4 regions of the Microbulbifer salipaludis genome follow, and region 2 is predicted to be linked to each of the others. Evidence: predicted binding sites of a transcription regulator. Region 2 holds the regulator's gene; each other region holds the start of a gene.
The links. The regulator sigma-54, encoded in region 2, starts transcription at its own class of promoters, with help from an activator protein. The targets are predictions, from matches to a motif close to TGGCACANNNNTTGCNNT.
Positions count from the first base shown of each region.

Region 1: JF535_RS16350 (formate/nitrite transporter family protein) is a predicted target of sigma-54. The motif match lies at 5,181-5,198, and genes of this name have one in related genera.
Region 3: nirB (nitrite reductase large subunit NirB) is a predicted target of sigma-54. The motif match lies at 5,824-5,841, and genes of this name have one in related genera.
Region 4: JF535_RS06855 (NarK family nitrate/nitrite MFS transporter) is a predicted target of sigma-54. The motif match lies at 5,095-5,112, and genes of this name have one in related genera.

Region 1 covers NZ_JAEKJR010000003.1:253,532-260,818, reverse strand. Annotated here, with positions in the region: gene JF535_RS16370 (transglutaminase-like domain-containing protein) at 119-712, shown strand; gene yghU (glutathione-dependent disulfide-bond oxidoreductase) at 773-1,651, shown strand; gene cynS (cyanase) at 1,708-2,157, opposite strand; gene JF535_RS16355 (bifunctional protein-serine/threonine kinase/phosphatase) at 2,201-3,967, opposite strand; gene JF535_RS16350 (formate/nitrite transporter family protein) at 4,108-4,947, opposite strand; gene JF535_RS16345 (nitrate regulatory protein) at 5,469-6,827, shown strand; gene JF535_RS16340 (hypothetical protein) at 6,860-7,048, opposite strand; gene JF535_RS16335 (hypothetical protein) at 7,071-7,287, opposite strand, start outside.
Region 2 covers NZ_JAEKJR010000002.1:505,535-512,821, reverse strand. Annotated here, with positions in the region: gene JF535_RS07815 (KpsF/GutQ family sugar-phosphate isomerase) at 1-667, shown strand, start outside; gene JF535_RS07810 (HAD-IIIA family hydrolase) at 716-1,279, shown strand; gene lptC (LPS export ABC transporter periplasmic protein LptC) at 1,369-1,932, shown strand; gene lptA (lipopolysaccharide transport periplasmic protein LptA) at 1,919-2,464, shown strand; gene lptB (LPS export ABC transporter ATP-binding protein) at 2,549-3,274, shown strand; gene JF535_RS07790 (RNA polymerase factor sigma-54) at 3,508-4,983, shown strand; gene hpf (ribosome hibernation-promoting factor, HPF/YfiA family) at 5,153-5,446, shown strand; gene ptsN (PTS IIA-like nitrogen regulatory protein PtsN) at 5,501-5,962, shown strand; gene rapZ (RNase adapter RapZ) at 6,060-6,920, shown strand; gene JF535_RS07770 (HPr family phosphocarrier protein) at 6,953-7,222, shown strand.
Region 3 covers NZ_JAEKJR010000002.1:256,304-263,590, forward strand. Annotated here, with positions in the region: gene JF535_RS06835 (nitrate reductase) at 1-2,541, opposite strand, end outside; gene nirD (nitrite reductase small subunit NirD) at 2,570-2,923, opposite strand; gene nirB (nitrite reductase large subunit NirB) at 3,144-5,672, opposite strand; gene JF535_RS06850 (bifunctional protein-serine/threonine kinase/phosphatase) at 6,077-7,287, opposite strand, start outside.
Region 4 covers NZ_JAEKJR010000002.1:263,684-270,970, reverse strand. Annotated here, with positions in the region: gene JF535_RS06890 (Re/Si-specific NAD(P)(+) transhydrogenase subunit alpha) at 1-416, opposite strand, end outside; gene modA (molybdate ABC transporter substrate-binding protein) at 1,026-1,835, opposite strand; gene JF535_RS06880 (hypothetical protein) at 1,843-1,983, shown strand; gene mobA (molybdenum cofactor guanylyltransferase) at 2,028-2,651, opposite strand; gene JF535_RS06870 (hypothetical protein) at 2,921-3,097, shown strand; gene JF535_RS06865 (ANTAR domain-containing response regulator) at 3,105-3,707, shown strand; gene JF535_RS06860 (CmpA/NrtA family ABC transporter substrate-binding protein) at 3,783-4,856, shown strand; gene JF535_RS06855 (NarK family nitrate/nitrite MFS transporter) at 5,295-6,773, shown strand; gene JF535_RS06850 (bifunctional protein-serine/threonine kinase/phosphatase) at 6,870-7,287, shown strand, end outside.

The DNA of each region.
Region 1 (7,287 bases), on a different contig from region 2:
TGCGTCGCGGCCTGCGCCGAACCGGGTGATAGCGGGTGTCATACGTTCGTAGCATAGACATGGCAACCGGCAGCGTTTATATCAGGCGGGCCCATTGCAGACCTTCCCACACCAATTCATGCGAATTCAGGCAAACCACGTGAACATGCAGGCGTATCTACAAGACTCCCCGATTATTGACTGGCAGCATCCGGAGATCCTGGCCGCGGCTGCCGAGCTCAAATGTCGCTCCGGCGCAAAATTCGGTACCGTGCGCAATAGTTTCGAGTTTGTTCGCGACGAGATTCGCCACAGTGGTGACTTTGATTTGCACCCGGTCACCTGCCGCGCCTCGGAAGTGCTCGCCGCGGGCACCGGTGTGTGTTTTGCCAAAAGCCACCTGCTGGCGGCGCTGCTGCGTGCCAACGACATCCCCGCGGGCTTCTGTTATCAGCGGCTGCGGCTGGACGAAGCGCACAACCGCTACGGCCTGCATGGTCTCAACGCCGTTCACCTGGATGCCTACGGCTGGATTCGCATCGATGCCCGCGGCAACAAGCCGGGCATTACCACCGAATTTATTCCGCCCCAGGAGCGTCTCGCCTACACTCCGTCGGCTGAGGGTGAACGGCACCTTCCAGACCTTTATGCGGCGCCGTTGCCGCAGGTCATTGCGCTGTTGCAGGGCAGCGACAGCTGCCGCACGGTACTGGAAAACCTGCCGGACGTTTAAAATTCATCGTCACAGGATTACCCTAGGTCGCTCATTCAGGAGCCTAACCAGGGAGTCATTATGTCGGACGAGCGTTATACCCCACCCAGAGTCTGGAAGTGGGACTCCGAAAGCGGCGGCCAGTTCGCCAATATCAATCGCCCCATTGCCGGCCCTACCCACGACAAAGACCTGCCGGTGGGCAAGCACCCCATGCAGCTGTATTCCCTCGCTACCCCCAACGGGGTCAAAGTCACCCTCATGCTCGAGGAGCTGCTGGCGCTGGGCTTTGAGGGGGCCGAATACGATGCGCATCTGATCCGCATTACCGAGGGGGATCAGTTCGGTAGTGGTTTTGTCGATATCAATCCCAACTCCAAAATTCCCGCGCTGGTGGACCACAGCACCAATCCGCCGATTCGCGTATTTGAGTCGGGTTCCATCCTGCTGTACCTGGCAGAAAAATTCGGGGCGTTTCTACCGCACACCCCGCAACAGCGCACCGAAACCCTCAACTGGTTGTTCTGGCAGATGGGCGCCGCGCCCTATCTCGGCGGCGGGTTCGGCCACTTCTACGCCTACGCGCCGGAAAAATACCAGTACCCCATCAACCGCTTCACCATGGAAGTAAAGCGCCAGCTGGATGTGCTCGATCGCCAGCTCGCGGAGCATCCGTTTGTTGCGGGCAAGGAATACACCATTGCCGACATGGCGATCTGGCCCTGGTACGGTGCGGTGGTAAAAAACAAGGCCTACGATGCGGCGGAGTTTCTGGAAGCCCACACCTATAAACACGTAAACCGCTGGGTCGACGAGATCGGCGAGCGCCCTGCGGCCAAGCGGGGAGCTATGGTGAATCGGACCTGGGGTGATCCCGCCGGGCAGCTGCATGAACGGCACGACGCCAGCGATTTTGAGCTGCGTACACAGGAAAAAATCGGCGATGAAAATGGCGAGTAGCCTTTGAGGTTCCTGGTGTCGAGGGCGGGCAACGGCCCGCCTTCGATACCGGTTACTCAGTAGGTTTTGTAGGGCAGGAACTTGCCAGACATCACCATGTGTACTCGATCCCCTTTTGGATCTTCCTCGCGCTGGATATCCATGGAAAAGTCGATGGCGCTCATGATGCCATCGCCAAACTCTTCGTGAATCAATTCTTTGATCGTGCTGCCGTACACATTCACCAGTTCATACAGGCGGTAGATGAGCGGGTCGGTGGGTACGGCAGTGGGCAGTGAGCCTTTGTAGGGCGCTATCTGCAACCAGGCTGTGGCTTCGTCGTTCAGGTCAAACAGCTCCCCGACCACGTCGGCCTGGGCTTTGGTCAGAGTCATCTGCCCGAGACAGGCGGCGGTGGTCCACTCCTTGGATTGGCCGATGGCATCGGCGACCTGACTCCATTTAAGCGCTTTACGCACTTTGGCGGTGAGAATCATTGCGGTGACTTGTTCGCGGTTACTGATCATGGGTTGCTCCTGTCTGGGGTCGAACGGTTGGGGGAATGTGTGTTTAGGTGGTTGTGCCGATCAGGTTCAGCAGGTACACGATGATCAGCAGCAGAATGCCGCTGACCGACTGCCAGAAACGCACCGGGTAGCGTTCCATCAACGGCGGGCGCGTGGCATGGATGTATTCCGGGTTCGGGTACCGCAGCTCGCGCACAAACTCGGAAAGAGCCTCGTGGCGTCGCAGCGGGTTTATGTGCAGTGCCTTTTTCAGGGCGGCATCGATCCACGCGGGAATTGCCCGGGTTTCGTTCAGTACACTGCGGTAGCCCAATTTATGTTGTGCGGCCTGAGTGGTGCAGCGGGCCACCCGGGTGCCGTAGGGAAATTCGCCGGATAGCAGGTGATAGGTCAGCACCGCCAGAGAAAAAAGGTCCGAGCGGGGGCTGCCCAGGTCACCAAGAAAATACTCCGGTGCGCTGTACAGGGCCGTACCGAGAATCTGCGCGCCGGTTTCCCCTGCGGTTGCCGCATCACTCTCTGGATGATTCACCCGGTAACTTGCCGCAATACCGCTGACCCGGGCCGAGCCCAGATCGATCAGGGTGACGGTGCCTGCGGGACTGATCATGAGGTTTTCCGGTCGCACATCCTGGTGCAGGATTTCCGCCCGGTGCAGTGCCTGCAGGCCCTTGGCCACCTGTTCCACGATGCCGCGCACGGTTTCCAGATCCGGGTTGGGGTGATCGGTCATCCACTGGCGCAGGTTCTGACCGTCCACCAGTTCCATCGCGGTATACAGATAGTGGCGGGGGCGATGGGTGGCGGCTGCGCGTACCACGTGCACGCTGTTCACGCGGCGGGCGACCCACTCTTCCATCAGCAGCCGTTCGAGGTAAGCGGGATCGTCCGACAGGTCGATGGACGGGGTTTTCAGTACCACACGGGTATCGCTCGCCTGGTCGTACGCCAGGTAGACGTGGCTTCGGCTACTGGCATGTATCTCGCGCTCAATGCGGTAGCCGTCGAACAGGTCGCCGCTTTTCAGTAGCGGCGGGAGCGGCAGTTTTTCGATCGGTTCGATCAATTGTGGCGTGGCATCGGGCAGTCCGGTGATGCGCACGAGTTGCACCGTCAGGTTATCCGTACTGCCGTTGGCCAGGGCTGTGTCGACCAGGGTCCTCGCGATATCGCTCAGGTCGCTATCGCGCCGCTTGAGATGTCCGGCCAGCTCAGCCTGCGCAAGGGATTCGTGCACGCCATCGGTGGTAAGAATAAACACGTCACCCACGGCCAGTGTCAGCCGTTGGTAATCGGCCTCTATGTGCGGTGTAACCCCGAGGGCACGGCTGAGATAGCTGCGGCCTTCTCCCACCCATTGGCGGTGGTCATGGGTGAGTTGTTCCAGCGACCCGCGGCGCAGCCGGTAAATGCGCGAGTCACCAACATGAAACAGGTGGGCTTCCATACCCCTGAAGATTGCCCCGCTGAAGGTACACACATAGCCTTTGTCTTTATCGTATCGGTAGGGGCTTTGCCGGGTCTGGCCATAGAGCCAGGCATTGGTGGCTTTCAATACCTGTGTCACAGAGCTTTGTACGCTCCAGCCGTCGGACGTGCAGTAGTAGTCGTCGAGAAAACTTTTTACCGCAGTCTCGCTGGCAATGGCGCTGACCGCGCTTGAGCTGATGCCATCGGCGATCGCAAAGGCGGCGCCTTTCAGTTCCAGTGGCGGCCCAGACGGAACCCGGCTGCCGCAGCTATCCTGGTTTTCCGCTTTGAGGCCGGCGCTGCTGTACTGGCCGATGTCGAGCTGCAGAGTGTTGTTCATAGAATAAAAGAGCCCCGCCGGTGCGTAATGGTGTTCACTTAAGCCTTTTGGTGGCGGTGCCGCACCCGGCATCGCCACCTTCGCCCGTGGCTGTGTTACGTGAACACCACTACCGCAGGAGCGGGTCTTGTAGGCTGTGTTCAGGCGAGCGCCGGGTTTGTGTCCGCCGCGGTCAGCTGGCGTTTCGGTGCGGTTTTGTAGTGTGTGCTGTACAGGGTCAGGCCGGTAAACGCGAGACCGCCAACGAGGTTGCCCAGTGCAGTGGGGATTTCGTTCCAGATCAGATAATCCATCACCGAAAAGTCGCCGCCCATCATGATTGCGGTGGGGAACAGGAACATGTTCACCACGGAGTGCTCGAAGGCCATAAAGAAGAACAGCATGATCGGCATCCACATGGCGATCACCTTGCCGCTGACGTTGGTCGATACCATCGCCCCAACCACGCCCATAGATACCATCCAGTTACACAGCATGCCGCGCACGAAGATGGTGAACCAGCCAGCGGCTCCGTACTCGGCGTAGCCGAGAGTACGCGCTTCACCGATGGAGGAAAGCTTGGCACCCACCGCACCCGGCTCGGTGTTAAAGCCCATGGTAAACACAAAGGCCATCATCACCGCGACCGTGAGTGCGCCGGCAAAGTTGCCCACGAAAACCAGCCCCCAGTTGCGCAGGATTCCGGCCCAGGTAACGCCCGGTCGCTTGTCGAGCCAGGCCAGCGGCGCAAGCACGAACACACCGGTGAGCAGATCGAAGCCCATCAGGTAGAGCATACAGAAGCCCACCGGGAACAGGATTGACCCGACAAGGTGCGAGCCTGTGGTCACCGCCACGGTTACCGCGAACACCGCAGCCAGTGCCAGGATGGCACCCGCCATATAAGCGCGTACCAGGGTGTCGCGGGTGGACATGTAAATTTTGGATTCCCCCGCGTCGACCATTTTGGTCACGAATTCGTTGGGAACGAGATAAGCCATAGTTGTCACCTTTGAAAGTTTGAGAGCCGGTTGGCCATCTGTGTTGGAAATGGGTGTCTGCGCTAACGGCGTGTTGTCCACAACAACTTTTCCCGGGCACAAAAAAAGCGCCCACACAGACCAGCCGTAGCCGGAACGTGATGGACGCCTTTATCCAGAATATTTTTATTGCATGGGCCAAAGCCCAGCAGGTTTCGCACAACCTGTTGCGCGAGAAGCCTACGCTTAGGCTTGAAGCAAGTTCGGTGCCAACGTCGGCGGATGATTAAAAAATCGGGTGAAATCCATTGTTTTGGAAGGCAGGTGCCGCAGCGCCGCTCACATAATGCGCGATTGTGGTGCGAGCGGTCACGGCATGGTGTGTTTCGGGGCGTGCAATTAGCCGCTGGGGTGCGCAAAGTTTGACTGATGTCTCACCAGAAAACCGTTCAACAATGGAATATTTATTGCTCGTTAATACTTCATAACACCATCGCCGGCGCCCAGCCCGCGGATTATTACTCTTTGTTAAAAGTGCCTCTATGCCCAATCACAGTGAAGACGCAGAAAAATTCCTGCTCGCCGCCAAGCGTTCCGAGATCCAGGCGTTGGAGCGACTGGCGAGTAGTTGTGAACTGGTGACCACCGTATCGGACCTGGTTCACCAGCTGCAGCGGGAGCGCGGTATCAGCAATATCTACCTGGTGTCCTCCGGGCATCGGTTCGCCGCACTGCGCATGGAGCAGATCCGGGAAGGTACATGCAGTGCGGACACCTTCCGCCAGTTACTGCATGATCAGTATCTACAGGGCGACCGCTGCAGCAGTCCGCGAGATATGCGCCTGTTGAACAGCATCGCCTATTCACTGCATGGCCTGGATGAGCTTGAAGAGCTGCGACGTCACATCGACGCATTTGAGGTGAACGCCCTGGCATCCACGGATGCTTACTGCCGATTGATTGCCGGGTTGCTCTCGGTGGTGTTTGAGGCCGCCGACGTGGCAGATGACCCGGAGGTAACCCGGTTGCTGGTGGCGCTGTTCAATTTTATGCAGGCCAAGGAGTTCGCGGGGCAGGAGCGGGCCTGGGGTGCCATCGGTTTTGCCGGTAGCCGGTTCGACGAAAAGCTGCATTTGCGTCTTGAACAATTACAGGACTGCCAGCGGCGCAGCCTAGAAGTCTTTCTGGAGTTCGCCGGAGAGAGCGAAGAATCCAGCTGGCAGGAAATTATGCACAGTGAGGCATCGCGGGATTTGAATCGTCTGCGCCGGGTGATTGCAGGGCTGAAAAACGGCGAGCCCATTTCCCCCGAGGTAAGCGAAGTCTGGTATCAGCTGGCCACCACGCGTATTGATGCCATGCACGGTGTCGAAGATGCGATGGCCGCCCGCCTGTTGCAGGTGAGCCGTCAGCGGGTGGCCGATGCACAATCGGAGCTGGGTCATCATCGCGCGCAACTGCAGAAAATGAAATCCTCTGACTGGGGGCGCGTACCGGCGCTGGCGGTTTTGTTCGATCCGGAAGTGCCCGGGCTCTACGGCCGCGCGGAGGCGGCAGCAGTGCCAACACTGCACGGCCAGAATCTGACGCACTCCCTGTACGATCTGATCCGTTCGCAGGTGGCGCATATTCAAAAGGTGAACGAGGAGTTGGAAGAAACCCGTCGGGCGCTGACGGAGCGCAAGTTGATTGAGCGGGCCAAGGGCGTACTGATGCGCAACCTGCGCCTGAGTGAAGACGATGCCTATCGAACCATGCAGCAGCGAGCGATGGAAATGAATCTCAGGCTGGCGGACGTGGCGCAAAAAATTATTGAAATCGGAAACCAGCGCAGTGCCGCGAAGCCCGGTGGCGGCAGTGCGCGGCCCAGATCCACAACGGGAGATGGCAAACCGGTTTGAACCGAATCCCGCTGGCGAGACAGTGCTGGCGGTCAGAATGCCCGCAGTGTCAGGTACCAGTTGATCAGTGTATGTGGCGCGGGGGTATTAAAGAAACGCTGCAGAACATAGCCGCCCGCAAATGCAAGGCCCATGGCGACGGGCAAAGGAACTCTTCGGGTTTGCGTCAGTGCCTGGACACGCTGCTGCTCCAGAAGGGACACCGCACTTTCGCGCTGCAAGTCCATTTCCTCCCGGCAGTGTTTAATCTGTCTGTTTAAAGAGCGCAGTGACATCGTTCAGTGCCTCATTGACCTGTTTTTTACTTTCTTCAAAGCCGAGTAACCCGCGCAGGCGGTTGATCGACAACAGCAAGCCGGAAAAAACCAGCAACTGTGATAGGAAGAAAATCCCGAAACCCAGATAGATGGACTGGAAGAAATAATAACCGAGCAATCCCAAGCCTGCGCACAGGCTCACG
Region 2 (7,287 bases):
CTCCGCGGAAGTACTCACTCTGCTGCCGCTGCTCAAGCGCCTGGGCATCCCCCTGATCAGCATGGCGGGCAAGCCGGACTCCCCACTTGCCCAGTCCGCCGACGTAAACCTGGATATCGCGGTCGACACCGAAGCCTGCCCGCTGAACCTCGCCCCAACCTCGTCAACTACGGTGACGCTGGTCATGGGCGATGCCCTCGCGGTGGCACTGCTCGAAGCCCGCGGATTCACCGCTGAAGACTTTGCCTTTTCCCACCCCGGTGGCGCACTCGGCCGCCAGCTGCTGCTCAAGGTGGAAGACGTAATGCACGCCGGCGACGAACTGCCACAAGTGACACCCGATACACCCCTGGCCACCGCCCTGCTGGAAATGACCAGCAAGGGGTTCGGTATGACCACAGTGGTCGACAGCGCGGGTCAGCTGCTCGGCGTATTTACCGACGGCGATTTGCGGCGCGTCATTGACCAGAAGTTCGAGCTGGACAGCGCCACTATGGATCAGGTCATGAGCCGTCGACCGAAAACCGTCGGTGCGCATACACTGGCAGCGGAAGCATTGCGCATCATGGAAGACAACAAGATCACCGCGCTGGTGGTGGAGGATTCCGAACACCACCCGATCGGCCTGCTGCACATGCACGACATACTGCGCGCTGGTGTCATCTGACACGCAGCGGCACTCTGGATACCGTAAAAGGAATAAAGGAAAAACCCCGTGAGCCACACCGACAACGCGCCCAGCGACCAGGAAATCCAGGAAAGACTCAGCCGGGTTCGCCATCTGATTCTCGACGTGGACGGCGTACTGACCGACGGACGACTGTATTTTGACAATCACGGCAATGAACTGAAAACCTTCCACACCCTCGATGGGCATGGCATCAAGATGCTGCAGCAATCGGGTGTGGCCGTCGCCATCATTACCGGTCGACGTAGCTCCCTGGTGGAAAAACGTGCGCATGATCTGGGAATCACCCGGCTGATTCAGGGGCGTGAAGACAAATACAGCGCCTTTCAGGAGCTGTTCGCCAACGAACCCCACACGCTGGAAAACATTGCCTACGTGGGCGATGACTACCCGGACCTGCAGCTGATGACCCGCGTCGGCTGCCCCATTGCCGTGCCCGACGCAGCACCGCCAGTAAAGGAGCGCGCGCTGTTCACCACCGAGCGCAAAGGGGGACTTGGCGCGGTACGAGAGGTCTGCGACCGCATCATGCAGGCACAGGGCACCTTTGACGCCGCACTCGCACCTTACCTGACACACGTAGAAAAATAATCGCCAGGCCGGAACCTGACCGCACCCACACAGACTAACTGTCAGACCGCGTTGCGCGGGCCGGCAGGCTAACAGGAAACACTCGATACATGCGCACCTGGCTACCACTGGTGATTGTGGTGATGCTGATTACCCTGGGACTCTGGTTTACCGAGAGCCCGCCAGATCAGCTAATGGGCAAGCGCCCCACCCAGCAGGAACACAACAGGGCCGCGGATCTCATCATCCGGGGTGCCCGCACGCGTCACTACGATGTGAACGGCAATCTCGCCTATGAAGTCGACGCCGAGCGCGTCACCTTCTTCCAGTTTGCGCGGCGGGATCGGGCCGACCTCACCGAGCCACGCATGATGTTCTACCAGGGCGAAGACTCCCGCTGGCGCACGGAATCGCGCTCTGGTGTCGCCTACAACAATGGGCAAAGGGTCGTACTGAAGGGGGATGTCTCCATCAAGGAGCTGCCGGGGCCAGGTATTACCCTGCGGACACCGAAAATCGAAATCAGGCCTCGCGAAGAATTCGCCGAGACTGACAAAGTTGTTACCATTACCGACGGCCCCAACCTCACAACCGGCAAGGGCCTGCGCGCCGATCTAAAACAAGACAAGGTGGAAATTCTGTCCGATGTGGAAAGCCGCTATGAAGTCCGCTAATGCCGCCCGCACACTGCTCGCAACCACGTTGGCGGCGGTGGTCGCGCTGGCCAGCCTGCAGGCGCAGGCTCTACCCAATGATCGCCAGCAGCCGGTGAAAGTATCCGCCGACAACCTGGAGGCCAACCGCAGCAAAAACCTCTCGGTCTATAGCGGCAATGTGGTCATTACCCAGGGCTCCCTGCAGATCCGCGCAGACCGGGTTGAGGTACACGGCAATGCCAGCGGCGAAATCCGCAAGGTGGTCGCCATCGGCACCCCCGCTCACTTCCAGCAGCAGGTGGAAGAAAGCACCAGCCCGGTCAAGGCGCGCGCCCGGCGGATTGAATTTCTGGTGAGCACCGATGCCCTGCAGCTGACCGGTGAAGCCTTCGTCGACCGGGACGGCAACACCCTCTCCGCCGAGCGCATCGATTACGACCTCAATAGCGAGCAGATGCAGGCCCAGGGCCAATCGGAGAAGAAGCGCGTGGAAATGATCTGGAAGCCCGAAGCGCAGCCCGCCCCCAAACCGGTCGAAGACGGCCAGTAGGCCATCCGCCCCATGGGGCCAGCGCCTGCAGAACTCACCAGACAGATGTGGCCATTGCCACTGCACTAGATAGCGGAATTCGCCATGCCGACGCTCAAAGCGTTACATCTCGCCAAGCAGTACAAAAAACGCAAAGTCGTTCAGGATGTGTCCGTGAGCGTATCCAGCGGACAGGTGGTGGGCCTGCTGGGCCCTAATGGTGCCGGCAAAACCACGTGTTTCTACATGATCGCCGGCCTGGTCCAGGCGGATGCCGGCCAGGTCATGATCGACGACGAAGATATCACCGGTCTTTCCATGCACGGCCGCGCCCGCAAGGGCATTGGCTACCTGCCTCAGGAAGCATCGGTATTCCGCCGCCTGACCGTGGCGGACAACATTCTCGCCATTCTCGAAACCCGCAAGGACCTCAACCGTAGCCAGCGTATGGCGCAACTTGAGGCCCTGCTGGAGGAATTCCACATCACCCACATCCGCGACAGTCTGGGGATGGCGCTGTCCGGCGGCGAGCGCCGTCGCGTTGAAATTGCGCGGGCCCTGGCGACCAACCCCGCCTTTGTCCTGCTGGATGAGCCCTTTGCCGGTGTCGACCCCATTTCGGTCAACGATATCAAGCAAATTATCCGCCATCTGCGGGACCGCGGTATCGGCGTACTGATTACCGACCACAATGTGCGCGAAACCCTGGATATCTGCGAGACCGCATTTATCGTCAGCGAGGGGCACATCATCGCCTCCGGCGACCCCAGAGACGTAGCAGAAAACAAACAGGTGAAAGATGTCTATCTGGGACACGAATTCACCATTTGAGCGGTTTTTTAGGGGTTCATCTTCACGATACCCCATTCTGTAGGCCGCCATTACACACAGAAACCTTGTGACCGGATCCACAAAATTTTTCGGCATGCTTATTGCTTAAGCTGCCTCTTGTGTTCCGATTTGCCGCAAGGTAGTCTGCAGGAAATGAGCTTTACGCCGCCGCATCAAGCATCAAATCTGCTGCGGCGGGCCAATGCCAGAATTTTCTGCCGGCAAACCCCCATATGAAGCAGTCACTCCAGTTAAAACTCGGCACACAGCTGACGATGACACCGCAGTTGCAGCAGGCGATCCGTCTGCTGCAATTGTCGACGCTGGATCTGCAACAAGAAATCCAGTCGGCCCTCGACAGCAACCCCCTGCTGGAATCCGACTTCGAAGAACACACCGGCGAGCCCCATCAGGACCAGAACACCCCTGCGCAATCCGAAACCAAAGAGCCGGAGACCCGCGCGCAGGAAGCTGCCCGCGAGACGCAGGGCGAGTCTACGGCCGATGGTGACTGGAACAGCGAAATCCCGGACGACCTGCCAGTCGACACCCGCTGGGACGATATCTACACCGGCGGCAGCTATACCGGCGGCGATGGCGATGAATACGCGCTGGAACAGCGCAACGCGGCCTCCGAAAGCCTGCAGGACCACCTGCTGTGGCAACTGAACCTGACCCCGCTGACGGATATCGACAAGCTCATCGGCGAAACCCTGATCGACGCCATCGCCCCCAACGGCTTCCTCGACGCGGACCTAAACGAGGTGGCCGCCACCTTCGAGGTGGAAGCCGACGAAGTACTGACCGTACTGAAGACCATCCAACAGCTGGAGCCCGCCGGCTGTGGTGCCCGCGACCTGCGCGAGAGCCTGCTGCTGCAACTGCGCCAGCTGCCGGAACAGACCCCATGGATGACCGAGGCCCTGCTGGTGGTGAGCCAGCACCTCGACCTGCTGGGCAAGCGGGACTTCCGCCAACTGACCCGCCGCACGCGGCTCAACGAGTCACAGCTCGGCGAGGTCATGCGACTGATCCAGACTCTCACCCCCTACCCGGGCGAAGCCTTCGGCGGTGAAGAGCCCCAGTATGTGGTGCCCGATGTGATCGTCAGCCGCAAGCACAACCGCTGGGTCGTCGAGCTCAACCCCGAGACCACGCCCAAGCTGCGCATCAATGACGCCTATGCCTCACTGATCAAGCGCGCCGATAACTCCAGTGACAACAACTATCTGCGCGACAACCTCCAGGAAGCGCGCTGGTTCCTGAAAAGCCTGCAAAGCCGCCACGAGACACTGCTCAAGGTGGCCAGCTGCATCGTGGAAAAGCAGCAGGGCTTTTTTGAACTGGGGCCAGAAGGCATGAAACCCATGGTACTGGCGAACATTGCCGAGACCATCGGCATGCACGAGTCGACCATTTCCCGGGTGACCACGCAGAAGTACATGCTCACGCCCCGCGGTGTCTTCGAGCTGAAATACTTCTTCTCCAGCCATGTGAGCACCGACTCCGGGGAGGATGCCTCGTCCACCGCCATCCGCGCCCTGATCCGCAAGCTTATTGATGCCGAACAGCCGCGCAAGCCGCTGTCGGACAACAAAATCACTCAGGAGCTGGACTCCCAGGGCATCAAGGTCGCGCGACGTACAGTGGCCAAGTACCGTGAATCCATGGGCATTCCCTCGTCCAGCGAGAGAAAACGACTGGTTTAGCGAGGGCAGTCACATATGGAAGCACTCTTCGCCTTCGTGTGTGCGCTTTCTGTACAACCAATGGCTATACATTGAGTGTATCCTTCCATTCTGGCGCACTTCCTAGTAGGGTTGCCGCCCTGTGCGGGGGTCCAGCCAGATTTGTGTTGCACCCGATGAGGAGAAATCCATGCAGATCAATATCAGTGGCCACCATGTAGACGTTACTCCGGCCATTCGCGATTACTGCCAGACCAAACTGGACAAGCTCTCCCGCCACAATGACCTGATTACCAATACACAGGTCATTCTTTCCGTCGACAAACTGATCCAGAAAGCCGAAGCACGGGTTCACGTGAGCGGCAACAAGGATATTTTTGCCGATTCGGAGTCTGAGGACATGTACGCAGCGATCGATTCGCTGACTGACAAACTCGACCGGCAACTGCTGAAACACAAAGAGAAGTTACGCAGTCACCGCTAGTCGTAACATAACCAGGTTACCGGCTGGCCTGCACCGCTAGATCATCAGTACGTTATGACATTGGAAGCATTACTCTCTCCCCGCCTGAGCCTTTGCCATCTGGCGGGGAGCAGCAAAAAAAAGCTGTTACTCAACATCGCCCAGGCGATTTCCGAGCAATATCCCGATCTGGATTCCGACACGATCTTCAACCAGCTGGTTGCCCGGGAGCGCCTTGGCTCTACCGGCATCGGCGAAGGCGTTGCTATCCCTCACTGCCGCCTGCCCGGCTGTGCTGGCCCGATCGGCGTACTGTGTACCACATCCCCGGCGGTGGACTTCGATGCCATCGACCGCCAGCCGGTGGATTTGCTGTTTGCCCTGCTGGTGCCCGAAGACTCGGACCAGGAGCACCTGGACACCCTCGCCGAAATTGCAGCCCTGTTCAGCGATAGCCGTGTGCGGGAAAAACTGCGTGCGGCCACCACCAGCGATGAACTTTACGCACTGGCCATCAATAGCGCCGCCGCGGCATAATAGGCCGCGACTACCGGTGACAGCCCGTTGCCGGAGCCGCTCAAGTTAGCCATTCCGGCCACATGCCGTGCCGGATTCAGCAAGGAGTGCGTGTTCTATGCGACTGGTCATAATCAGCGGCCGCTCGGGCTCCGGAAAGAGCTCCGCGCTGCAACTGCTGGAAGATGTTGGCTTCAATTGCATCGACAACCTCCCGGCCAGCCTGCTGCCCGAACTGATCCGCCGGGTAACCGAGCAACCCTCGCAGGAAAACACCCAGCTGGCGCTCGGTATCGACGCCCGCAACCTGTGGCACGACGTGCGCCAGGCCCCCAAAGTCATCAACGACCTGCGCGACAGCGGTATCGATTGCGACGTCATCTATCTGGATGCGCGCTCGCCGGTACTGGTGCAGCGCTTCAGTGAAACCCGCCGCAAACACCCCCTGAGTGACAGCCACACCCACCTGCTCGAAGCACTGAATCGTGAAAAGGAGTTGCTGGCACCGCTCGCATCCATGGCCGACCTGGTCATCGATACCAGTAGCCTCACCCTGCATCAGCTGCGCGACCAGATGAAATCCCGGGTGGTGGGCAAAGATTCACCCGGCATGGCCATCCTGTTCCAGTCCTTTGGCTTCAAGCACGGTGTGCCCGTTGATGCGGACCTGGTGTTTGACCTGCGCTGTCTGCCCAACCCCTACTGGATACCGGAACTGCGCAACAAAACCGGCATGGACCCGGAAGTGGCCGAATTCCTGCAGTCTCACCAGGAGACCAGGGATATGCAGCGAGACATCACCCAGTTCCTGGAACGCTGGCTACCCAGTTATCAGCAGAGCAACCGCAGCTATACCTCGGTATCGATCGGTTGCACTGGCGGCCGCCACCGCTCGGTGTACATGGTGGAGCAGCTGGCCAAAGCCTTTGCCGGGATTTTCGAGAATATCCAGGTTCGACACCGCGAACAGCAAAAATGAGCCCGGGCCGGAGCATACGATAGATACCCACCATGCAAAAAAGCCGCATCACCATTATCAATAAACTGGGGCTACACGCGCGCGCCGCGAGCAAGTTTGCCCAGACCAGCGCGCGCTTTTCCTCTGAAGTGAAAGTGCACTGCCAGGGCAAGGCCGTCGACGGCAAAAGCGTGATGGCACTCATGCTGCTTGCCGCGGGCAAAGGCGTGGAGCTGGAACTGGAAATCTGCGGCCGCGATGAAGATGCTGCGCACGAGGCCATCTGCCTGCTGATTAACGACCGCTTTGGTGAGGGCGAATAAAAAGGCGCCTGCCGCCCCCCTTTCTACCCTTATAATGCCGGCCCTCGCAGTACCCCCCAACAAGC
Region 3 (7,287 bases), 250 kb from region 2:
GGTGCATACCATCTGCGCGCCGGCCGGCACGTCGTGGAGGAGTGTGGCGGGAGCGTCTGGCAGGGGCTGCTGCAATGCACTTTCCAGAGTCTTGCGGTCGGGCAGGGTCTGCCAAGCCGCACTGGTAAATACCAGCAATTCCATATGTTCGCTATGCAGCAGCCAGCGTTCACCACTGGGCAGCTGCAATTGTTTACGATTAAGCTGCTTGCCGCTCAGGTTAAACAGCTTTTCGGCTACGGCCTGCCAGTCTGGCTGTTTCTTCAAGGCCAGTTCAAAGCGATAGCCGCCTTCTACCGGTACCCGGTACCAGTGGAGGATGGTTTCAAACAGCTGCGAGTCGCCGGCCTGCAATCGGCTGTGGAGCTCTTCGGCGGCTTTGGTGCGCAGCAGCAGGCAGGCGTAACTGTGGGCAATGAGGGGTTCCAGTTTTACCGCAACCTGTTTTAGCTCTGGCTGGCCAGACACCGGGTCGGTGAACGGAATGGCGAGGGCACTGACGGTGGCGTTGTGGGCGAGGCTGTCGCTCCAGTGGATCGGGGCAAACAGTTGGCCCGGTTTCTGGCTGGCAGTGATCCTGGCACGGCCAAAAAATTGGCCTTTTTCGCTTGCTACGCGCACCAGTTGCGCGTCTTCGATACCGAACTTTGAAGCTTCCTGCGGGTGTACGTGTAGCTCCGGTGCCTCACTGTGATCCAGCAGTTTACGCGCACGGCCGGTGCGGGTCATGGTGTGCCACTGATCGCGCAAGCGGCCGCTGTTCAGTATCAACGGATATTCGTCGCGGGTTTCCTGTTTCGGGCACTGTGGCTGAACCGCAATGAAGCGGGCGCGGCCGCTGGGTGTGTAGAAATCACCATCGCCGAACAGGCGCGGCGTACCCTGCGGATGTGCTCCATTGACCGGCCATTGCACCGGGGTAAGGAAGTCGTATTCCTGATCGCTAATATTCGCCAGTGCGGAAATGTCGAAGGCGCGGCGGGCCTGCTCGCGGTTGTTTTCAAAACCGGACAGGGCAGCGTGCTCGCGAAATATATCTGCCGGGGATTCAAACGCAAAGGCTTCGCCGAATCCGAGACGCCTGGCCACATCGCACACAATCTCCCAATCGTGGCGTGCCGCGCCCGGTTTGGGCAGGAAACTTTTCTGGCGGGAGATGCGGCGCTCGGAGTTGGTGACGGTGCCAGTCTTTTCCCCCCAGGTAGTGGCGGGCAGCAGCAGGTCGGCACAGCGCGCGGTATCGGTATCGCCCACGCAGTCGGACACAATCACCGTGGGGCACTGTTTCAGTGCGGCAGCCACGCGGCGGGCGTTGGGCATACTCACCGCCGGGTTGGTGGCCATGATCCACACCGCCTTGATTTGGCCGCTTTCCACCGCATCAAACAGCTCCACCGCCTTCAGACCGGGGCCCTGTGCCATCTTCGCGGCACTCCAGAACCGGCCGACGCGGTCGATATTGTCCTCGGTGAAGTCCATATGCGCGGCGAGCATATTCGCCAGACCGCCCACTTCGCGACCGCCCATGGCATTGGGCTGGCCGGTGATGGAGAAGGGGCCGCAACCCGGCTTGCCGATGCGTCCGGTAGCCAGGTGGCAATTGATAATGGTGTTGTTTTTGTCGGTGCCGGTACTGGACTGGTTGACACCCTGGGAATAGAAGCTGACCGTCTTCTCGGTTCTACTGTACAGCGCATAGAATTCGAGTAACTGTTCCAGATCGACGCTGCAGTATTTCGCCACCTTCTCCGGTGTCCATTCCGCTGCGGCGTAGAGCGTATCGGCAAAGTTTTCCGTGTGATTGTCGATAAATCGCTGATCAAGCGCACCGGATTCGGTCAGGTAATGCAGTAACCCGTTAAACAGCGCCGCATCACTGCCTGGGGTAATCGCCAGGTGCAGATCCGCCATTTCCGTAGTGACACTGCCGCGCGGGTCGATTACCACCAGCTTGGCCTTGGCTGCCTGCATGCGCTGGAACAGAATCGGATGGGTCCAGGCGGCATTGGAACCGATCAGTACCACCAGCTCCGCCTCGTCCAGATCGTCGTAATTGCAGGGCACCGCGTCCGCGCCAAACGCGCGTTTGTAGGCGGCTACGGCAGAGGACATGCATAGGCGGGAATTGGTATCCACGTTGGCCGTGCCGATAAACCCTTTCATCAGCTTGTTGGCCACGTAATAGTCCTCTGTCAGCAACTGGCCGGACAGGTAAAACGCCACAGAATCCGGTCCGTGCTCATCGATGGTCGCGCGCAGCCTGGACGCGGCAAATTCCATTGCCGTATCCCAGTCACACTCCTCGCCGTGCAACTGTGGCGTTAACAGCCGCCCTTGGTCACCGAGCGTATCCGCCAGGGAAGAGCCCTTGACGCACAGCTTTCCAAAATTTGCTGGATGCTGCGTGTCCCCCTGAATTCGGATGACCTCCTCACCCGTGGCCGGGCTGGACTCCCGCGTCGCCGCCACCCCACACCCCACCCCGCAATAAGGGCAGGTGGTGCAGGACCTGCGGGCGCTGAACAGTTTTGTTAATGCCATCGTCGACTGCTTGTTTATGTGCGTTGGATTAACCGACCTGAATCAAAACATCATCGCCTTCAAAGGCAATGGGAAAGGTATCCAGCTGGATGTCTTCCTCTTCCAGACACTGGCCATCGGTCAGCCGGTAGTGTTGCTTATACAGCGGTGATGCCACGGACAGGTCACCGTTGATTTCTGCAACCAAGCCGCGGCCAATAACGCCGGCATTGGCAATAGGGTCCCAGTTGTCGATGGCGTACAGCTGGGGCTCCTGGTCAGGTAAAAAAAACAGGGCAATCTGACGACCGCCCACAAGAGCGCATACACCGGAATTGGCTACAAGATCTGATCGCTTGCAGACTTGCAGCCATTCGGCGCGGGTTATGGCAACTTCGCTCATTCTGGTTCTCCACTTAGGGATGGAAAGAGTAAGGTGGTAAAGGTTGGTAAATTCGCTATTTGTTCAAGCATCCGAGGCTTGATGTGAAGGTGGAGTGCCGGGTGTAAAGTTTCAGGAGCGTCGCAAACAGGAAGTTTGCGCCGCAACGCCCAGGGATGGGTTTACAGTGGTCCTGAAACTTTACACCCGGTGCTCCACCGCCACCGGGCTAAAAAAGCCCCTAAGCCGGTTCCGCAATCTTGACGATTTCTTCTTCAGTGGCCGGGCGACGTTGCTTGCGCTCTTCCACGAACACGATCTTCTCGTCTTTCTCGTCGGTGTTCACAAACTGGCGGAAGCGCTTCAGCATCTCCGGGTCATTGATTGCGGTTTTCCATTCACACTGGTAGGTGCCAACCACATTGCCCATCTGGCGTTCCAGTTCGTCGCAGATACCAAGCTTGTCCTCGATGACCACCTCACGCAGGTAATCCAGCCCCCCTTCCAGGTTCTCCATCCACACCGACGTACGCTGCAGCTTGTCGGCCGTGCGCACATAGAACATCAACACCCGATCGATATATTTAATCAGAGTCACATCGTCCAGATCTGTTGCAAACAGGTCTGCATGGCGCGGGCGCATACCTCCGTTGCCACAGACGTACAGGTTCCAGCCGTTTTCCGTCGCAATCACCCCGATATCCTTACTCTGTGCCTCTGCACACTCGCGGGTGCAACCGGAAACCGCCATCTTGATCTTGTGTGGCGAACGCAGGCCCTTGTAGCGGTTCTCCACGGTGAGCGCCATGCCCACACTGTCCTGCACCCCGAAGCGACACCAGGTACTGCCGACACAGGACTTCACCGTACGCAAAGACTTTCCGTAAGCGTGGCCCGTCTCAAAGCCCGCATCGGTCAGCTCGCGCCAGATCTCCGGCAGTTCCTCCAAGCGTGCGCCGAACAGGTCGATCCGCTGGCCGCCGGTGATCTTGGTGTACAGGTCATACTTCTTCGCCACCTGCCCGAGAACAATCAGCTTGTCCGGGGTGATTTCACCACCGGCAATACGCGGTACCACGGAATAGGTCCCGTTTTTCTGCATATTCGCCATGAACGTATCGTTGGTATCCTGCAGGCCAACGTGGGGCTTGTTATGGATATGTTCATTCCACAGGGAGGCAAAGATGGATGCCGCCGTCGGCTTACAGATTTCACAGCCCTTGCCGGTGCCATGCCTGTGCAGCAGCTCGTCAAAGGTTTTAATTTCCTCCACCTGCACCATATGGAAAATTTCCTGGCGGGTGTAAGGGAAATGTGGGCACAGATCGTTATTGACTTCCACACCCAGCGCGGCGAGCTCTGTATCCACTACATTTTTCAGCAGCGCCGCACAGCCGCCACAGCCGGTGGATGCCTTGGTGCAGTCCTTGACCTCGCCTAAAGAGCAGCAACCACCCTGAACCGCGCCGACAATATCGCCCTTGCTCACGTTGTGACAGGAGCAGATGGTGGCGGTATCTGGCAGCGCATCGGCCCCCAGTGCCGGTGCTGCGCCGTCCAGAGCCGGCAGGATCAATTGCTCCGGGTGCTCCGGCAGGTCCATATCGTTCAGGTGATATTGCAGCAGGGTGTCGTAATCACCGGTGTCGCCCACCAGTACGGCACCGCGCAGTTTCTTGCCTTCGCGGTCGGTAATCATCCGCTTGTACACGCCGGTCTGCTCGTCCACGAAGGTGATCGCCGCGGAGCCTTCCGCACGGCCATGGGCGTCGCCAATGGAGCCTACTTCCACGCCCAGCAGTTTCAGCTTGGTGCTCATGTCCGCACCGTTGAACTCCGCCGCCTCCCCACACAGCAGGGAAACAGCGGTGCGTGCCATGGTGTAGCCGGGGGCTACCAGACCGAAGATAAAGTTATTGAACAGGGCACACTCACCGATGGCGTAAATGTTCTTATCGGATGTGCGGCAGTGGTTGTCGACCACGATACCGCCGCGCTCACCCAGCTCGATACCGGCGGACTTCGCCAGGCTATCTTCCGGACGGATGCCGGCAGAAAATACGATCAGATCGGTATCCAGGGACTTGTCGCCTTTGAAGTTCATGCGCAGGCGGCGGCCATCGACCTCTTCAATCAGCTCCGTGGCGGTGCTGGTGTGGACGGTTACGCCCAGCGCCTGGATCTTTTCGCGCAGCAGCTTGGAGCCGCCTTCGTCCAGCTGCACGGACATCAGGCCCGGGGCGAACTCCACCACGTGGGCTTCCAGACCCAGCTGCTTGAGTGCGTTGGCCGCTTCCAGGCCCAGCAGGCCACCGCCCACAACCACGCCCACCTTGCCGTCTTTGGCGGCGGCCTGGATGTTGTCGAGGTCTTCAATAGTGCGGTAAACAAAGCACTTGTCGTGCTTGTGGCCGGGAATTGGCGGCACAAAGGGGTAGGAGCCGGTGGCCAGAACCAGGTGGTCGTACGCTGCGGAAGCACCGCTAGCGGAAGTCACGATTTTATTTTCGCGATCAATGCTGACGGCTGCATCGTTCAGGCGCAGATCGTAGCCCCATTCGCGGTACTGCTCCACCTTGCCCATGGCCAGGTCGTCGGCGGTGCGACCGCCGAAGTACTCGGAGAGGTGAACCCGGTCGTAGGCGGGACGGGGTTCGGCGCAGAAAACGAGTACGTCAAACAGTTCCCGTTCGGGACGGTTTGCCAGTTGTTCCAGAAAGTGGTGACCCACCATGCCGTTGCCGATGACGACGATTTTTTGCTTAACCATAATCTCTGCCGTTTGTGCCTGAATCGTTCGACAGAAGTGAAGCGCTGGGGGGAGGGCCTGGGGAGCGAGAGGCTCACGGGCGTCCCCTCTTCTGTCGAAGAGTGTCAGGCGCCGTTGCCTTGCTGAAAGAATTTCGAATTGTGACTATTGGTATTCAATCTCTGTGCCAATTTCTTCCACCGGTAAAAACCCGGTCATCGTACTGTGTTGTTGCGGCTTGGCGATAACCGGGGCATTCGGGATGCAATAAAGTGGTGCGCTGGGTGGGGTTTTGCCTCAAAGCAGTGCGGGTGAAATTTTCTGTGATGCAAGTTCTTATGATGTAGCGACAGGTATGGCGTGACTCTGGGGGGGCAAGTCGTCTGAATAAAGCGCCGCGTTGCCTAAGGTCTTTTATACGGCGCTTACAGGAAATATAAAAGATGCGAAAAAATCGCAAGCGCCGCGACAATTTGCCAGAACAGCAATGGATTGCGCTCCATTAGTGGCGGCTTGTCGGCGGTGTTGAAGCGCTTGTTCGGCGTGCGAAGATCGTGTACGAACTCGGACAGCGCCGGGTAGCGTGTTTTGGGGTCGGGTGCGCAGGCACGGCGCAGGGCGCCGTCGATCCAGTCTGGAATATCATTCCGGTGCTTGCGCGCACTCAGATACTTCAGGCTGGCGTAACTCTTCAATTGATAGTGACTGCTGCCGAAACGTTCCTTATAGGGGTAATGACCGGTCAGTAGCTCATAGGCAATGACCCCGAGAGAAAAAATATCCGATCGGTGGCTGGCCGCATCCCCACAGAAATATTCCGGTGCACAGTAATTTTTGCTGCCCGGTGGCGCGCTGCCTTGGTAGCGCAACAATTCCTCCAAGCCAGCCGCATTGGCGCCGCCCAGGTCGATTAACTTCAGACGGCCGGAAGAATCCAACATGATATTTTCTGGCTTCAGGTCCCCGTGCACGATCTCCAGCCGCTGCAGACGGCGCAGTGCGCTCACCAATTGCTCAATCAGGTTACGTACGTGATTCAGTGGTGGCTCCGGGTTCAGCTGCATCCACTGCCGCAGATTCTGTCCATCTACATACTCCAGGACGTGATAGAGGAACTTGCGTTCCTTGCGTGGCGGAAACACCTTTACAATGGCCGGGTGCTCGAGCCGGCGCCCAGTCCATTCCTCAGCAATGAACCGCTCTATATAGGCTGGGTCATCACTAAAGTTTTCTGACGGTGCTTTCAAAGCGCGCAGCGCGTGGGATGTCATATCCCGCACCAGGTACAAATAGCTGCGGCTGCTCGCATGCAGCTCCTGCAGTACCTCGTAGCCGTCGATCTTGTTGCCCGGCTGCAAAGGTGGCGGAAAGGGCAGCTGGCTCGTCGCCAGTATCACATCCTCCGCCTCCAGTGAGTCCACGACATTCACCCGGCACAACGCCAGGCTCAGATTGTCCTCGCTACCGTTATCCAGCGCAGCCGCCAGCAATGGCTGCGCCGCTTGTAGTTGATGTTCAGTGAGCAGGTGGGCGAACTGCCTGTGGGGCAAGAAGTCGTGAATTCCATCCGTCGTCACACAAAACAGGTCGCCCGGTTCCAGCGACTCCTGCCGGTAATCCACCTCGATATGCGCAT
Region 4 (7,287 bases), 240 kb from region 2:
GCGATGTTGGCCATGGAGCTCAACGCATCCATTTTCTGTGCGCGGGAAATACGAGGAATGGACTCCACCGCCAGCGCATTGATGTTTTTGTCCGCTAGCTTTTTCAGCAGTGCCTCGTTTTGTGCCGGCTTGAGGAAGGCCACCAGCGTGGCGCCGCTGGGAATTAGATCCAGCTCCGCCTCATTGGGTTGCTGCACCTTCAGCACAATGCCCGCCTGGCTCAGGCACTCTGCGGCGTTGGCGCAAAGTTTAGCCCCCGCCTGTTCATATTCTGCATCGGGGAAGCTAGCAGCTTCACCGGCCCCCTGTTCGATGGCAACGTCAAAGCCGAGCGCCTGTAAGCGCTTTACGCTGGCTGGCGATGCCGCGACCCGCGCCTCGCCCGGCGCGGTTTCCTTTGGTATGGCAATAATCACCGTTTGTGCTCCCGTACAAAAATTGTCGTTTTTATCGATTTCTGAATATAGCGCCTGAACGAACTACCCCGATTGATGGGATCATTCTTTTACCATTGCTATTTAATCCCAAACCTAACTAATCCCGAATCGTTCGCACCGTCATCAGGATACTCTGATTCGAGGGCGAAAACGGATACCTCCGAAAAAATAGTTTTTCCGGAAAATTAAATGTATTTCGGCAGGGCCATGAATTAAAGAGAATAAATATCGGCAAAGGAAATAGAGGATTCTTATTACTCGTTTAGCGCAATACTATGGAAAATTTGGAAAATCGATTAAAAAACAGCAGAAACAGTTACCGAAGTAACGAATAACGCGAAGCTGAGCCTGACTTTGATGACTTTAGATAAATTTTATCGATTTTTATCGAGTAAACCCTCAAGTGCGAAAACTCAGTAAAAACTATTCACTCCGACTTGTATAAAAGAAGTTTTATTTAACTATTCCAAACGGTTTTTCAATATCACCAATAAATAATAACGCTTCGCTATGGATATAAGTCAGTAATGGAATAGGTAACGGTTAAAACTATTTATATTGGCAAGTCGAATACATTTCCGGGACCATTCACAAGTTCAATTTGGCACCTGAATCCACCCGCAAAAAACCCAACCCTTCCAATTGCTGTTGTACCGCATCGGACTGCAGATACTGCAACAGGCGGATGGCGAGATCGCGTTGGCGGGTGTTGCGTAGAATGACCATTTGCTGGTGAATGGGTGGGTGGAAGTGCGCGGGAATCCGCATGAACTGCCCATGACGTCCGGTGGCGAGCGCTTGCCCGTAAGGAATCAGCCCCATGTCGCCCTGCCCCTGGTGCAGGAGTATCTGGGCATGCCCCGCGTGCCCCGCAAATACCACCCGCCCTCGCAGCCGGGGCCACAGCCGCAGCTTTTTCAGCATGCGCACCGCGGCATCCCCATCCGGCGCCAGCTGCGGGTCGGCCACCACCAGCTTGTGCTTGCCACGCCCCAGTAACAGGATCAGCTGACGCGGCGTCAGGGTGGCGTCTTGACGGGCAAGGTTGGCGGCGAGGGTTGAGAAGCCCGAGGATTTATCCGCAGAGATCTGCCGATTGACCCACAGGGCCAACTGGCCCCGGGCGTAGGTCTGGCGACTGGCGGCGACAGTGAGGCCGGCTTTTTCCAGGAGTACCGGGCGAGCGCTGTCTGCAGACAGGAAAAGGTCAAAGGATTCACCGGCGCGAATCTGACTGTACAACAGGCCACTGGCACCGGCCGTGATTTTGAGACGGCACCCGCATTGGGACTCAAAATTTTCCCGCAGTGCCTCCACCGCCGGCTGAAAACCAGCATCCACCGCCAGCCTCAGCTCCGGCGGCTGGCGCGAACCGCAACTGCCAAGCAACAACAGCATGGCGCACGTGAGCAAACTTACCAGTAGCCGAACTCGCAACCCAGTAGCCATGGACACCAACCTCTCTGTCCCGGAAACCCTGATTCACCGGGGCTGCACCCCGGAAGCACCGCTGGCCTCTCACGCCATTGGCCTCACACACGTTTGATTGCACGCACCAGCGTGCCCCAGCCTCGGCAGGGCCAGAGCACCTCAAGGCAGCAGGCGCTGGAAGTCCTCTGGGCGGTTGACGTTCAGATGCCAATCACCATCGGGTTCTGGCAGCTGCATACACCCCAGATAGCCAAACAGCGCGCGCACCGACGCAATGACCTGACCGGTGACCGCTGCATCCAGGTATTTCCTGCAGCGATCATTGAGGGGCAACCAGCATGGCAGGTAAAAGTCCCCGATACAGACCACCTGCTCCACTGTCTGGCCCGCGGCGCACAGCTGATGCAGCAGTGCCGGACTCAGCAAGGGCATATCCACTGGCAGCACCAGCAGCGCATCGCACGCCAGCTTCTGGCTGTCCAGATGCCGCGCTATCGCCTGCAAACCACCAAGTGGCCCGGCGTCGGGGACCCGGTCCGGTATGCCCCCGGGGCGCGCACCGCTCACCATCGTCGGCATCATTACGATACCTTCTGACGGCTGCAGGCCATCGATCACATACCTGGCCTGCTCCAGAAGCGTACGTCCATGGGATAATTTTAGCAGGGCCTTGTCTTTTCCCATGCGGCTGGACTGGCCGCCGGCCAGTACCACCGGACACACCCGCTTCTGCACCGGCGCTCGGCCCCGCTCCTGACTGAAAAACTCGGAATTTGCCGTCATCTGTCGAAAAGGTTCCTGTACATCTACCCCAAACTCGTTACACCACTCTCCGGGGTTCCCCCGCCAGCGTCAAGCATACGTGGCATCCGGAAAGCTCGCCGGCAAGATTGGACTCCCTGCGTGCTGCTGCATGCCAGCCGCCAGAACGAGCAGACCTACGATGCTTTTCACGCCGAGTGGGGCTTCAGCGACCAGCTCTCACTCCACTATTTCTATATTATTACGCTGGCGGCTCAGTCGTTGTTTCTGGCATCAAGCTTGCAGCAACTTTGCATAAATTCTATAGCGTTCGCACCAGCCACAAGTTTGGCAACGAACTCGACCTGGTAGCGACCTATGCCATAACAAAAAATATCGGCCTGCTCGCCAAGTACGCTACCTACGATGCTGATACCTTCAGCAGCGATACGGACAAGTTCTGGCTGCAGTTCGAACTGAAGTTTTGACCAAGCGATGACGACCACACCTGTATCAGCATCTGTCAGTATCCTGCTGGTTGATGACCAGACCGAACGCGCCGCCATGGTGGCCGCGCAGCTCACCGCTGCCGGCTACAACCTGCTGGCGCAACTCTCCAGTGCCGAAGGCCTGCTATTCCAGGTCGAGAAGCACCGTCCGGACATCGTCCTGATCGATATCGAATCCCCAGACCGGGATATTCTCGAAAGCCTTTCCGTAATCAACCAGCACAACCCAACACCGGTGGCGATGTTCTCCGCCCGTGGCGGTGCCGAATTTATTACCAGCGCAGTCGAGGCCGGTGTCAGCGCTTATATGGCAGAGGGGCTTTCGGCGGAGCGCGTGGCACCGGCCATCGAGATCGCCATGGCCCAGTTCCGCAGCTACCAGCAGCTGCGGCAGTCTCTGCAGCGTACCCAGCAGCAGCTGGATGAACGCAAAATTATCGAGCGCGCCAAGGGACTGCTGATGGCGCGCAAGAATATCAGTGAGCAGGCGGCTCACCAGACCCTGCGCACCCTGGCCATGAACAGCAACTCCACCATGCGCAATGTGGCGGAACAAATCGTCGCCCATTTACAGGCGTCCATTCGATAACGCAGGAAGCAAGACAGCGTCCCAGAAAGTGCCGGAACCCAGCGCAAAAACTTTGAGATTACCGAGAGTACAACCGTGAGCAGCCTGCAAGCCGAAAAGCCTAACCTGAAACTCCTATACCTGCGCCTCACCGACAGCGCGCCCCTGATCATTGCCCGCGAACTGGGCCTGTTTGAACGCTATGGCCTGAAGGTCGAGCTGCAGCGGGAAACCTCCTGGGCTACATTGCGCGACAAATTGATCGGTGGTGCCGCCGATGCCGCCGCCATGCTGGCACCGATGCCACTGACCCTGAAACAGACCCTGCCGAACTGCGAGGAAGAGCTGCTCAGTGGCCTGATCCTGAGCTGTAACGGCAATGGCATTACCCTCTCGAAAACCCTTTACGATCGTCTTCAACCGGCAACCGATGACGCTGCGGGCACCGGCGCCGCACTCAGCGCGTTCATCCGCGCTCGCGCCGAAAGCGAAACCCCACTGACCTTTGCCAGCGTCTACCCCTTTTCCAGCCACACCCTGCAACTGCGCCATTGGCTGAGCAGCGCCGGCATCAACCCGGATACCGACGTGCGCCTGCTGGTTCTGCCACCGGAACAGATGGTGGATCATTTGCGCCGCGGCGATATCGACGGTTTCTGTGTAGGTGAACCCTGGAACACCATCGCCGTGCAGGAGGGTATCGGCGTGATTGCCACACCGAACAATGCCATGATGCCGGCGATGCCGGAAAAGGTGCTGGCGGTTACCCGCAGCTGGCACCAAACCAACCCGGCCACACATCTCGCGCTGCGCGCGGCGCTACTGGAAGCCTGCGGCTGGTTGAGCGATCGCAGCCAGCGCCGCGATGCCGTGGGTATCCTGGCACGACCTGAGTACCTGGATCTGCCGGAGGAAACTATCGCCCTGTCGCTGAACGACCAACTACTGCGTCGGCAGGATCGCGTACCCACGGAAAACACCGGCTGGCACCTCTTCGCCCACCCCCAGTCCGACCACGGACGTCCTACCGACAAGAAAGCGCGCGAATTGCTAATCCTGTGCAATGACATTGCCCCGGTCGACACCGATACCACACAACTATTTCAGGCAGATCTGTACCAGCAGACCCTGGACTTCATTCGACACCGCCACATCCGTGTCGCCACTTAGGCATACAGGGCTGCGGGAGCGTTAACCAGCCCCTCGCGCACGCACGCCTCCGGTGCACTCCCGCCCACCGGAGGCCCAAAACACCCCAAAACGGGGCGCCAGAAAAGTCCGCCGCACCATCACCGTGGCCGATCAGCGCCCTTCCGATTCCCCTCAGTACCACTTTTTCAGCGCGATGCGCCAAAGTTTTGCGCTGCCACGCACCAGAATTGAATCCATGCACGAATATCAGGCAGGGTGGCACAAATATTGAATTACTTACTGCAACACAGCGCGTGAGGTCAGCCCGGTTTACCCCGGGCTGCCATTGCGATACGGACAGCGAAGTCCACCGGCGGCAGCCAGGTTGCCCCGTGGGCTTTTTTTATGCCCGCAATTTGGGACGGTTGCCACGATGACGACAGGCTGACTCAGAACATCGACTAACGGGATAAAGGTATGTCCAGCGATTCTTTAAATCTGTTTTCCTTTAAAGGAAAGATCCGGGTGCTACATCTGACCTGGATCGCGTTCTTTATTACGTTCTTTGCCTGGTTCAACCACGCACCACTGTTGATGTCGATCGCTGACAGCCTGTCACTCACCTCCGATCAAGTAAAGACTCTGCTGATTCTGAACGTGACGCTGACCATCCCGGCGCGTGTCATCATCGGTATGCTGACCGATAAATACGGGCCGCGTCTGACCTACTCCCTGCTGCTGGCCATCGGCAGTATCCCCTGCTTTATCTTCGCACTGGCAGACAGCTTTGCCGCCGCCGCCATTGGCCGCTTCCTGCTGGGCTTTATCGGTGCAGGCTTTGTTATTGGTATCCGCATGGTGTCCGAGTGGTTTCCGGCCAAACAACTGGGTACGGCAGAAGGCATTTACGGCGGCTGGGGCAACTTTGGTTCCGCGGCCGCGGCCATGAGCCTGCCGACCATCGCACTATTGTTTGGTGGCGACACTCCAGGACAAGAGGGCTGGCGTTATGCCATCGGTCTCACCGGTGTGATTGCGCTGGTATACAGTGTGATCTACTACCGCTCAGTAACCGACACCCCCAAGGGCGGAACCTATTTCAAACCGAAGAAAATCGGCGGCATGGAAGTGTCCAGCCCTTCGGACTTCATCCTGCTGCTGATCATGAAAGTGCCGATGTACGCAGCACTGGCGCTACTCACCTGGAAGCTCTCTCCACATGGAGTCGGCATTCTGGCGCAGCCGGTGGCGGTTGTGATTTATGTGGCACTGGCAGCTCTGTATGTGTTTGATGCGAAGAAGTGTTACGACATCAATAAAGAGCTCTTCGTGCAGCTGCCAGAGCCGATTCACCGCTACAAGTTCAAGCAGGTGGCGGTTTTGAACATTCTGTACTTCGCGACCTTTGGCTCTGAACTTGCGGTAATTTCGATGTTACCGCTATTTTTCTCGGAGACCTTTACCCTGGATCCGGTGAAGGCGGGTCTGCTGGCTTCGGCTTATGCGTTTATGAACCTTATGTCTCGCCCGGCGGGCGGCCTGATCAGCGACCGGTTCGGGCGCAAGAGCACATTGCTGATCCTGACAGCTGGCCTGGCGCTGGGTTACCTGACCATGAGCATGATCGATAGCGAGTGGCCGCTGTATCTGGCGGTGGCTGCGGCGATGGCATGCTCGTTCTTCGTGCAGTCGGGTGAGGGCGCGGTATTTGCGGTGGTACCACTGATCAAGCGTCGCCTGACCGGGCAGATTGCGGGAATGACCGGGGCTTACGGCAATGTAGGCGCGGTGTTTTACCTCACGGTATTGAGCATGGTTTCGTACGAGACCTTCTTCCTGGTAATTGCCGGCACTGCGGTGCTCGGCTTTGTCACGCTGTTGTTCCTGGAGGAGCCGGAAGGTCAGATGGCAGAGGTCATGCCGGATGGTAGTGTTTCTCTGATTGACGTTGCTTAATTTAAATTCCCGGGCAGCCGTTAACAGGTTCCCGGGCCCACTCCATCACTTACTATTGCCGGCACCAATTTGAACACCACCTGCGAAACCATCACTGTGCCCGATTCCGACCTACAGGCTTCCAATTCCGAAAACCTCGAGTTCGCGACGGCCACTGAGTGCGGCCAGCGCGCTTACAACGACGACGCGGTTGCGGTCTACCGGGCCACAGGCAGCGATCGGCGTTACCGCGGTTCACTGGTGGCGATTGCGGATGGCGTTGGCAGTGCCGAGGCCGGGGGTGCAGCGGCGCGGGCGGCGGTGAGCGGGTTTATTTCCGACTATTACAGTACGCCGGACTCCTGGTCGGTGAAGCAGGCGGCTGCGCGGGTCTTGCACGCGCTCAATAGCTGGCTGTATCGCCAGAGCGGCGGTGCCGATGAGGTGCAGCGGGGCTGGCTGACGACCTTTTCGGCGGTGGTGCTGAAGGGAGCCACGGCGCATCTGATCCATATTGGCGACTCGCGTATTTACC